DNA from 3 places in the Leclercia sp. W6 genome. Region 2 is predicted to be linked to each of the others. Evidence: predicted binding sites of a transcription regulator. Region 2 holds the regulator's gene; each other region holds the start of a gene.
What was found. The regulator PhoB, encoded in region 2, activates phosphate uptake and scavenging genes when phosphate is short. The targets are predictions, from matches to a motif close to CTGTCATAAAACTGNCNNAT.
Positions count from the first base shown of each region.

Region 1 (3,733 bases), 2.3 Mb from region 2:
CGCTCTGGCCCCGGGTGATGATGGCGCAGCGCAGCCCCTGCTTCGTGAGTTTGATGCCACAGAGCAGACCCGCCAGCCCGCCGCCGACGATCACGGTGTCAAATTTCATCGCGTTGCTCCTTCTCCAGACCGCAAAGCCCCTGGTACACCCAGCGGGTAAATTCGCTTTCACGCAGGGCATCGCCCCAGGCGACAGGCTGAATGCCTTTCCAGCGCTCGTTTAAAAAATCGCTGAGCTGATCGAGCGACTGGGTGGCGGTGGTGGTATGAAAACGCTGCAACAGCCCGGCGGCACGGCAGGCACACAGCTCCCCCTGACAGGTGCCCATCCCGACGCGGGTGCGGCGGCGGAGATCGAGCAGGCTATTCACCGTCAGATTCTCCACTGCGTATTGCACTTCCCCGGCGGTAACGGCTTCGCATTCGCATACCAGACTGCGGCTCAGCCGCCCTTCGCCCAGCCAAACTGGCGTTCTGTCGCCATGGCGATAGACAGCCGAACCACGCAAGGGGGCGGGCAGGGAGATAATTTTTTGCACTGTTTTCTCGGTGGACTGGCGCGAGCCGGGCAGGGGCTGGTCTGCGGTCACGCACGGTGCGGTATTGCCCAGTTTGCGGCAGACGGCATCCGTCGCCCATTCGGCCATCAGACGGTAGGTCATTAATTTACCGCCAGTGATGGTGATGAAGCCGTCCAGCCCGTCGCGCGCGGCATGGTCAAGCAGCACAATGCCGCGGCTGACATTGCGTCCGCTCGGGTCGTCATCGCTGGCGACAAGCGGACGCACGCCTGCGTAAGCGCGCAGAATACGCGTCTGGGCCATCACCGGCGCCAGTTTTTCCCCTTCGCGCAGCAGGATGTCCACCTCTTCTGCGGTGACCCGATTGTAATCAATCTCGCGGTAGTCCACCTGGGTGGAGGTGGTGCCGATTAACGAAATGGTATCGCCCGGTACGAGGATGTCGGCATCAGACGGTTTGCGGCAGCGGTTGATGACATGGTTATTAATGCGGTGGTCGAGGATCAGCAGCGAGCCTTTGGCCGGAAACATGCGCACAGAGAGATCGGCGTATTCCGCGATGCGCTGCCCCCAGATCCCCGCCGCGTTGACTACCACGGCGGCATACAGCTCGCTCTGTTCGTTGTAGTGCATATCCAGGACCCGCACGCCTTTGATGCGATGCCCCTCGCGGATAAGCCCGGTGACTTGATGGCCGGTCAGGATCCGCGCGCTATGCTCGCGGGCGTCCAGCATGTTGGCCGCCGTCAGGCGAAACGGATCCACGGTGCCGTCCGGGACTTTTACCGCCCCGGTCAATGCCGGATTAACCGAAGGCTCGATACGGCGCGCTAGGGCAGGGTCAATGGCTTGCGCCTGAATGCCCGCGGCCTGGCAGGCGGTAATGAAGGTTGACTGAAAGGTAAGATCGTCTTCGGGAAGCGTAATAAACAGACCGTCGGTGGGCTCAATACAGTGACGGGCAATGCGCCGGAGGATCTGGTTTTCGGCGATACATTCGCGTGCCGATTCGCCGTCGGTGACGGCGTAGCGGGCGCCGCTGTGCAGCAGACCATGATTGCGCCCGGTTGCGCCCGTTGCAATATCATGGCGCTCCAGAAGCGTGACGCTCAGCCCCCTGAGTGCGCAGTCGCGGGCGATGCCTGCGCCGGTCGCGCCTCCGCCAATGATAATCACATCGCTATAGCGTGGATCGTGAATTGTCATTGCCAACCCTCTGTGTTCGTTTTATCTCATTTAGCCACATAAAAACTGTGGTTTGTTTGATATCGAACACAAACGAGCGAAATTCGAAAGTGAAACGTGATTTCATGCGCTTTTTTGCGCATTCTGTCATATTTCTGTAACAATCTGTGCGTTGATTCACAGTAACAATTACCGTGATTTCTTAACATCCCCGCCTCTCTGGCCGGGCGCGTGTTGTCCGGTCATTTTTTGAAAGGCCACGGAGGCTGTTATGCTCAGTATCTTTAAACCTGCGCCACATCGGGCGCGACTGCCAGAGGCAGAGATAGACCCTCTTTACCGCCGTCTGCGTTGGCAAATCTTCATGGGGATTTTCTTTGGCTATGCGGCGTACTATCTGGTACGTAAAAACTTCGCGCTCGCCATGCCGTACCTGGTGGAACAGGGCTTCTCACGGGGCGATCTCGGTTTCGCGCTGTCGGGGATCTCTATCGCCTACGGTTTTTCGAAATTCATTATGGGGTCAGTGTCGGATCGCTCGAATCCGCGCGTGTTCCTGCCCGCCGGTCTGATCCTGGCGGCAGCGGTCATGCTGTTCATGGGCTTTGTGCCGTGGGCGACCTCCAGCATTGCCATTATGTTCGTGCTGCTGTTCCTCTGCGGCTGGTTCCAGGGGATGGGGTGGCCACCGTGCGGACGCACTATGGTGCACTGGTGGTCGCAGAAGGAGCGCGGCGGTATCGTGTCGGTATGGAACTGCGCCCATAACGTGGGCGGCGGGCTTCCACCGCTGCTGTTCCTGCTGGGGATGGCCTGGTTCAACGACTGGCACGCCGCGCTCTATATGCCAGCCTTTGGGGCAATCCTGGTGGCGATTATCGCCTTTGCACTGATGCGCGACACGCCGCAGTCCTGCGGTCTGCCGCCGATTGAAGAGTACAAAAACGACTATCCGGATGATTACAGCGAGAAGCACGAAGAAGAGCTGACGGCAAAGCAGATCTTCATGAAATACGTGTTGCCGAACAAACTGCTGTGGTACATCGCGGTGGCGAACGTGTTCGTCTACCTGCTGCGTTACGGCATCCTCGACTGGTCACCGACCTACCTGAAAGAGGTGAAGCACTTTGCGCTGGATAAATCTTCCTGGGCCTACTTCCTCTACGAATACGCCGGGATCCCGGGGACGCTGATTTGCGGCTGGATGTCGGACAAAGTGTTTAAGGGCAACCGTGGCGCGACGGGCGTCTTCTTTATGACCCTCGTGACCATTGCCACCGTCGTCTACTGGCTCAACCCGCCGGGCAACCCGGGCGTGGACATGGCCTGTATGATCGTCATCGGCTTCCTGATTTATGGCCCTGTTATGCTGATTGGTCTGCATGCCCTGGAACTGGCACCGAAAAAAGCGGCAGGTACGGCGGCAGGCTTTACCGGTCTGTTCGGCTACCTGGGCGGTTCAGTGGCGGCGAGCGCCATTGTGGGCTATACCGTTGACTTCTTCGGCTGGGACGGCGGCTTTATGGTGATGATCGGCGGCAGCGTGCTGGCGGTACTGCTGCTGATTGTGGTCATGATCGGTGAAAAACGTCACCACGCGGAAGTGCTGGCGCGTCGTCAATAAGGAGCATTGCCATGAAAGTAACGCAAATTGCGACCGGTCTGCTGCTGGCGGGCCTGATGACCGGCTCCGCCCTGGCGGCGGATAAAATCGTTATTGCCCATCGTGGCGCAAGCGGCTATCTGCCGGAGCATACGCTGCCGGCGAAAGCGATGGCCTATGCGCAGGGGGCTGATTATCTGGAGCAGGATCTGGTGATGACGAAGGACGACCAGCTGGTCGTCCTGCATGACCACTATCTTGACCGGGTGACCGATGTGGCGGATCGTTTCCCATACCGTGCCCGAAAAGATGGCCGTTTTTACGCCATTGACTTCACTCTGGATGAAATCCGCTCTCTGAATTTTACCGAGGGCTTTGAGATTGAAAACGGTAAGAAGGTGCAGGTTTACCCCGGACGTTTCCC
Region 1 covers NZ_CP031104.1:370,334-374,066, forward strand. The annotation lists gene glpB (glycerol-3-phosphate dehydrogenase subunit GlpB) at 1-109, opposite strand, end outside; gene glpA (anaerobic glycerol-3-phosphate dehydrogenase subunit A) at 99-1,727, opposite strand; gene glpT (glycerol-3-phosphate transporter) at 1,978-3,330, shown strand; gene glpQ (glycerophosphodiester phosphodiesterase) at 3,342-3,733, shown strand, end outside.
Region 1: a site for PhoB is predicted at 1,851-1,870, ahead of glpT (glycerol-3-phosphate transporter). Genes of this name have one in related genera too.

Region 2 (3,733 bases):
AGCCGGGCCCGCTGGGTCTCATCCAGGGTTTCCTGGGCGAGTCGGCGCTCAAAAACCTCCTCAACCCGCAGCTCGCTGAGGGTTTCACGCAGGTTGCTGGCAAGGCTTCTCTCGCGCTGCTCGCGACTGCGCCGCACCAGCAGGACCTCTACCGGCAGATCGTCCGTCAGCTGCTGGATCTTACGCTGCATATCGTGCAGGTACTCCTCGGTGGTGAGTTCGATATCCAGCCAGACGGGAGGCGTCTGCTCCACGCCGCGCCACTGCTCAAGCTGGGCGGTGATCGCCGCCAGATCGCCCTTCAGCACCGCCAGCGGCTGGGTAATGGGCACCTCAAGCGATTCGACGCTGCTGAGCTTGCCCTGGTCGAAACTCACCAGATGGACGCATTTGCTTTTGCCGGTTTCATCAAAGCTGAGGGGAATAGGGGAGCCGCAGTAGCGGATATGTTCGCAACCGCCAATCATCTGCGCCCGGTGGATATGGCCCAGCGCTATATAGTCAGCGGCCGGGAAGTGCTGCGCGGGAAACGCATCCAGCGTACCGATATAGATGTCACGTACCGCGTCACTTTTACTGGCGCCGACGGTGGTGAGATGCCCCGTGGCGATAATCGGCAGTACGCTGTCGCCGCGAAGCGCGCAGGCCTGGGTATATTGCTCGGCATAATAGTGGGTAATGGCCTGCAACAGCTGCTGCTGTTTCTCAAGCCCGGAGAGGCCTGCCTGGCTTCGCACCACGTCCCGGGGGCGTAAAAACGGGATCGGGCAGAGTACCGCGCCGGGGGTGCCGTCGCGTCGGGTCAGAATTTGCGGCCCATGTCCGGCGCTGGCGACCACGGTGGTGTTGAGAAACGCCAGGATCTCGCGGGACTCATTCAGCGTGGCGACGGAATCATGGTTGCCGGCCACAATCACCAGATGGCAGCCGGTTTTTTGCAGATTGACTACGAAACGGTTATAGAGCTCGCGCGCGTAGCTGGGCGGCGAGCCGGTATCGAAAATATCCCCGGCCACGAGGATGGCATCCACGTCATGCGATTGCGCCATCTCAAGCAGCCAGTTGAGAAATGCTTCATGTTCGGCGGCGCGGCTTTTGCTGTAAAAATTTTGTCCCAGATGCCAGTCCGAGGTGTGAAGTATGCGCATAACAGATCCGTGGCAAAAAATGGTTAGCGGGATTATAAACTTTCAGGGGGAGGAAGATAACCGCTACAATCGGGGCTGCCATAAAACAACGGCTTGCCTTTATGAGCGGGCGCGTTTTTCATAAATCTGTCATAAATCTGACGCATAATGACGCCGTATTACAAACATGTAACCTTAATAAGACAGGGCTAAGTATGGCGAGACGTATTCTGGTCGTAGAAGATGAAGCACCCATTCGCGAAATGGTCTGTTTCGTGCTCGAACAAAATGGCTTTCAACCGATAGAGGCCGAAGATTACGACAGCGCGGTGAACCAGCTCAACGAACCCTGGCCCGATCTGATCCTGCTCGACTGGATGCTGCCTGGTGGCTCTGGTCTGCAATTCATCAAACATATTAAACGTGAAGCGTTAACCCGCGATATTCCGGTGATGATGTTAACGGCCCGCGGCGAAGAGGAAGATCGCGTTCGCGGTCTGGAGACCGGCGCGGATGACTACATTACCAAACCGTTTTCCCCGAAAGAGCTGGTGGCGCGCATTAAAGCCGTGATGCGCCGTATTTCACCGATGGCGGTGGAAGAGGTGATTGAGATGCAGGGGCTGAGTCTGGACCCTACCTCGCACCGCGTAATGACCGGTGAAAATCCCCTCGATATGGGACCAACGGAATTCAAACTGTTGCACTTTTTCATGACCCACCCGGAACGCGTCTATAGCCGCGAGCAGTTGCTCAACAATGTCTGGGGCACTAACGTCTATGTTGAAGATCGCACGGTTGATGTTCATATCCGCCGTTTGCGCAAGGCACTTGAAACCAGCGGTCACGATCGCATGGTGCAAACCGTCCGCGGCACGGGTTATCGTTTCTCAACCCGTTTCTGAACAATGACAGGAGTGTGACGCGTGCTGGAACGGCTGTCATGGAAAAGGCTCTGTTTTGAACTGATACTCTGCTGTATTCCGGCCCTGATCCTCGGGGCCGTAATCGGTTATTTACCCTGGTTTTTACTGGCGGCAGTCACCGGACTGCTCATCTGGCATTTCTGGAATTTGCTCCGCCTCTCATGGTGGCTATGGGTTGACAGAAGTATGACCCCGCCGCCAGGAAGCGGCAGCTGGGAACCCCTCCTGTATGGCCTGCACCAGATGCAGATGCGTAATAAAAAACGCCGACGCGAGCTGGGCAGCCTGATCAAACGCTTTCGCAGCGGCGCCGAATCGCTGCCGGATGCGGTGGTATTGACCACCGAAGAGGGGGCGATGTTCTGGTGTAACGGACTGGCGCAGCAGTTGCTGGGCCTGCGCTGGCCGGATGATAACGGGCAGAATATCCTCAACCTCCTGCGTTATCCGGAGTTCGCCCAGTATCTGAAAAAACGCGATTTTACCCGCCCGCACAATCTGGTCATGAACAACGGTCGCCATCTGGAGATCCGCGTGATGCCCTACAGCGACCAGCAGTGGCTGATGGTGGCGCGGGATGTGACGCAAATGCACCAGCTTGAAGGGGCGCGGCGCAATTTCTTCGCCAACGTCAGCCACGAGCTGCGCACCCCGCTGACGGTATTGCAGGGCTATCTGGAGATGATGCAGGAGCAGACGCTGGAAGGCGCGCCGCGGGAAAAAGCGCTGCACACCATGCGTGAGCAGACGCAGCGCATGGAAGGGCTGGTGAAGCAGCTGCTGACCCTCTCCCGCATTGAGGCGGCACCAACCCTGGCGCTGAATGAAACCATCGACGTGCCGATGATGCTGCGAATGCTGGAGCGCGAAGCGCAGACCTTAAGCCAGCAGCAGCATCAGCTCACCTTTGAGGTGGATAACAACCTGCAAGTACGCGGCAGTACCGACGAGCTGCGCAGCGCCATCTCTAATCTGGTCTATAACGCGGTGAATCATACCCCGCCAGGCACCCACATCACCGTGCGCTGGCAGCATGCGCCAACGGGAGCGGAGTTCAGCGTGGAAGACGATGGTCCCGGTATCGGCCCGGAGCATATTCCGCGTCTTACCGAGCGTTTTTATCGGGTGGATAAGGCGCGCTCCCGGCAGACGGGGGGCAGTGGCCTGGGGCTGGCGATCGTGAAACACGCCATTAATCACCACGACAGCCGCCTGGATATCGTCAGTACGCCGGGGAAAAGTACGCGTTTTAGCTTTGTGATCCCGGAACGTTTGATTGCCAGTAACAGCGCCTGACGGCGTCACTGTAATCAGAAATTGCCACAGGCCAGCCAATGCTGGCCTGTTTGCTTTGCAGTTCAGCGAAGCGCGAATAAATATTATACGCCTGTTGCTTTTTTGTTCGCATGATTAGCCATGAGTTTTTCTTATAAATGGTTTATTATCCCACTTCTAACTTTCGAGTTGGCATATTGTTCTGGTTTTGAGATCCCATATTGCCTTTAAACGTTATAAGCGTTTAAATTGCCACCCTGATATCGTCGGACAGACTGTATTTGCGTGGTAAATCGAAAAACTATTCTTCTCCACGCCGGTAGGGAAGCATTTCCCGCTGAGGTTGCACATTTTTTCCGCTGTTTTGTTCCGCAACGGATAGCGAAAAATTCAACGTTTTCAACA
Region 2 covers NZ_CP031104.1:2,626,688-2,630,420, reverse strand. The annotation lists gene sbcD (exonuclease subunit SbcD) at 1-1,148, opposite strand, end outside; gene phoB (phosphate response regulator transcription factor PhoB) at 1,343-2,032, shown strand; gene phoR (phosphate regulon sensor histidine kinase PhoR) at 2,054-3,349, shown strand.

Region 3 (3,733 bases), 370 kb from region 2:
TCCACCTGGGTGGCCACCGGACGCACTTCGATAATCGGATCCAGCAGGCCGGTCGGACGCACCACCTGATCCACCACCTCGTCGCCCGATTTCTCCAGCTCGTAGTTGCCTGGCGTTGCGGAGACGTAGATAGTTTGCGGCGCCAGCGCCTCGAACTCTTCAAACTTCATTGGACGGTTATCCAGCGCCGACGGCAGGCGGAAGCCGTACTCCACCAGGGTCTCTTTACGCGCCCGGTCGCCACGATACATCCCGCCAATCTGCGGAATGGTGACGTGGGATTCATCCACCACCAGCAGGCCATCCGCCGGCAGGTAGTCAAACAGGGTTGGCGGCGCTTCGCCCGGCCCACGGCCAGAGAGATAGCGCGAGTAGTTTTCGATACCGGAGCAGTAGCCCAGCTCGTTCATCATCTCGAGATCGAACTGGGTACGCTGGCTGATACGCTGCTCTTCCAGCAGCTTGTTATTTTCTAACAGCACCCTGCGACGATCCGCCAGTTCAACCTTGATGTCCTCCATCGCCTGCACGATGCGCTCGCGCGGGGTGACATAGTGGGTTTTTGGGTAGACCGTGAAGCGCTGAATGGTCGATTCCACATGGCCGGTCAGCGGGTCGAACAGCGACAGCCGCTCCACCTCTTCATCGAAAAGCTCGACGCGCAGCGCGAAGTCGTCCGACTCCGCCGGGAAGATGTCGATCACTTCGCCGCGCACGCGAAACGTACCGCGCTGGAACGCCTGATCGTTACGGGTGTACTGCAGCTCGGCCAGGCGACGCAAAATGGCGCGCTGATCGATAATCATCCCCACGGTCAGGTGCAGCATCATCTTCAGGTAGAGATCCGGGTCGCCGAGGCCGTAGATGGCCGATACCGAGGCCACCACCACCACGTCACGGCGCTCAAGCAGCGCCTTGGTCGCGGACAGACGCATCTGCTCAATATGCTCGTTCACCGAGGCATCCTTCTCGATAAAGGTGTCCGAGCTGGGAACGTAGGCTTCCGGCTGATAGTAGTCGTAGTACGACACGAAGTACTCCACCGCATTCTCGGGGAAGAACTCTTTCATCTCGCCGTAGAGCTGCGCCGCCAGGGTTTTGTTCGGGGCGAGCACCATTGTGGGGCGCTGGAGATCGGCGATCACATTAGCGACGGTGAAGGTTTTACCCGACCCGGTCACCCCCAGCAGCGTCTGGTGCGCAAGCCCATCCTCCAGCCCCTCTTTCAGACGGCGAATCGCTTCAGGCTGATCGCCGGAAGGACGAAAAGCGGAATTCAGTTTGAACGGTTTACTCATGAACGGCGACCTGATGATGGTTGATACGGCAGGTGAGTAATTTTACTCTTGATGGCTATTTTTGCCAGTAAATTATACTGGACATAAATACAGTGGCAACCGCGACGTTTTGTGCCACCCTGGGCAAGAATCAAACGAAGCTGCACAAAATTTCGCCTGCGACGGGATAAAATTCCATCAACGCACGGTTATCCCCAGAACTTTTTATTTTTTAACATTTGTCAAGGCGAGACGCCGAACTTAAGCGCATTATCGTGACCGTTTAATGACAAAGATTGATTTTATTTAACGCATTGATTCCATTTATTATTTTCAAAAAGACGCGTTTCGCAGCAATTCAGGCGCAGGCCGCGTATTCTCTCGCTTACCCCGCGTTTTCTAACTCTAATGCACATGGTTATCCACAGGAATAGTGGATAACTGCCTCCAGCCCATACGGAGCGTGACTCGGCTAATTCCCGGTTTTTACCCACAGCGAGACGGTAAAAAATTTTTATGACCCAATGTTGGCGATCTTATGACAATAAAACGTTCACCCACCAGTGAGACATTGATCACATTTTAACCAAAATAGTACCTGCACCAGGTGAATCATACGGGGCACCGGCGCAGTGCATCCCCCTCTCCTCGCAGCGCTTATTTTTGCACCTAATCTGAAAAAAGGCGGTTTAAACGCTATTTTTTTGGCCAGTGGCAAGAGTCTTGCAGAGTATCAGGGGACACTGATGTCTGAAAAGGAGTAAGACCATGTTGAGCCTGCGTGCCGTTAATCAGTATTACGGGGATCGCCACACCCTGTGGAACGTTGACCTCGATCTGCCGCCCGGCGTCTGTACCGGGGTGGTCGGGCTGCCCGGAATGGGGAAAACCACCCTCGTAAACTGCATTGCCGGCCTGCTGCCTATCGCCAGCGGTACGATGGTCTGGCATGACGCCGGAGCCTCGCCTTGTGAGTGGCTTCCGGGAACCGAAATTGGGTTTGTCCCACAGGACAGGCGGATTTTTTCCCAGTTGACGGTAGAAGAGAACCTGCATATCGCGCGGATGGCAAAAGGGAGCGTGGGCGGGTCGGTGAGTAGCGAAATTTTTGAGTTCTTTCCGGAACTTTACCCGCTACGCCAGCAGCGGGCGTCAGGGCTGAACGACGACCAGCAGTACCAGCTGGCACTGGCGAACGCGCTGGTCACCCGCCCTCGCCTGCTGATCCTCGACGAGCCCAGCCGTGGCGCCAGCCCGCTGTTTAGCATCAGGCTGGCGCAGCTGCTGCTGAGGTTTAACCGCGAACTGGGGCTAACGGTGCTGCTGGCCGAGCAGCACCTGTCGCTGATCCGCCGGGTGGCGGAGCGCTTCTGCCTGCTATACCGCGGGCGAAACGTGGCCCAGGGCCGCGTCAGCGAGCTGGATGACCCACTTATTGCCCACTGGATGGGGCCGACGGCGCCAGTGCGCTGAGAGAGAGATAACGCCCAATATCCGCCGTGTCGGCCTGCTCGCCAAGCCAGGGGATTTCGCCCAGCAGCGGTGCAGGCAGTACGCGTTTCAGCGTTGCCATGTATTCGCCATGACGTTTGCCGGGTGCCATCACCCCGTTCGCCACCCAGCCCGCAACATGCAGCCCCGCCTGGCGGATCGCCTGGGCGGTCAGCATGGCGTGGTTGATGCAGCCCAGCTTCACCCCCACCACCAGGATCACCGGCAGGCGCTCGGCGATCGCCCAGTCGGCGAAGGTCTGCTCCGGGGAGAGCGGCGTAAACCAGCCGCCCGCCCCTTCCACCAGCACCCAGTCGGCCTGGCTTTCCAGCGCGCGTAGCCCGGCGGAAAGCACGCTAAACTCGATGGGACGCTGCTCATCGGCGCTGACAATATGCGGCGAGGTGGGTTCGGCGAAGGTGTAAGGGTTTACCGCCGGGTAGCTCAGCGCCACGCTGCTGTTGCGCTGTAGCGCCAGCGCATCGCTGTTACGCAGCCCTTCCGCGGTCATTTCGCTGCCAGAGGCCACGGGCTTATAGCCGGCGGTGTTGCGCCCCAGCGCCCGCGCCGCCTGTAGCAGGGCAGTGCTGGCGACGGTTTTTCCGACCTCGGTGTCGGTGCCGGTGACAAAATAGCGTTCAGTCACGTTCGATAATCCCATGAAAAAGTTGATAAGAGAGCGGGTATTTGCCATCACGCTGCGGCCAGGCCTGCGCCAGGTTCTGCAGCTGTCCCCGGGTTAAGAGCCGGGCGGCCCGTCCGGCGTGTAGATGGGTAGCGCCGATCCCCTTCAGGGAGTGCATGGCGCCAAGCGCATCGTCAAAGTGCAGCGTGATGGTCTGGACCGCACAGCGGTGCCGCCAGCCACTGAGAGCATTATTTACCTCTTCCCGGCTCAGAAAGCGGTTGGTGTGCGGCTGCGTATCTACCGCCTGCCAGGCCTGCTTCAGCTCCGGCAGGGAGCC
Region 3 covers NZ_CP031104.1:2,251,973-2,255,705, forward strand. The annotation lists gene uvrB (excinuclease ABC subunit UvrB) at 1-1,298, opposite strand, end outside; gene DVA43_RS11055 (ABC transporter ATP-binding protein) at 2,046-2,750, shown strand; gene bioD (dethiobiotin synthase) at 2,710-3,414, opposite strand; gene bioC (malonyl-ACP O-methyltransferase BioC) at 3,407-3,733, opposite strand, start outside.
Region 3: a site for PhoB is predicted at 1,551-1,570, ahead of uvrB (excinuclease ABC subunit UvrB). Genes of this name have one in related genera too.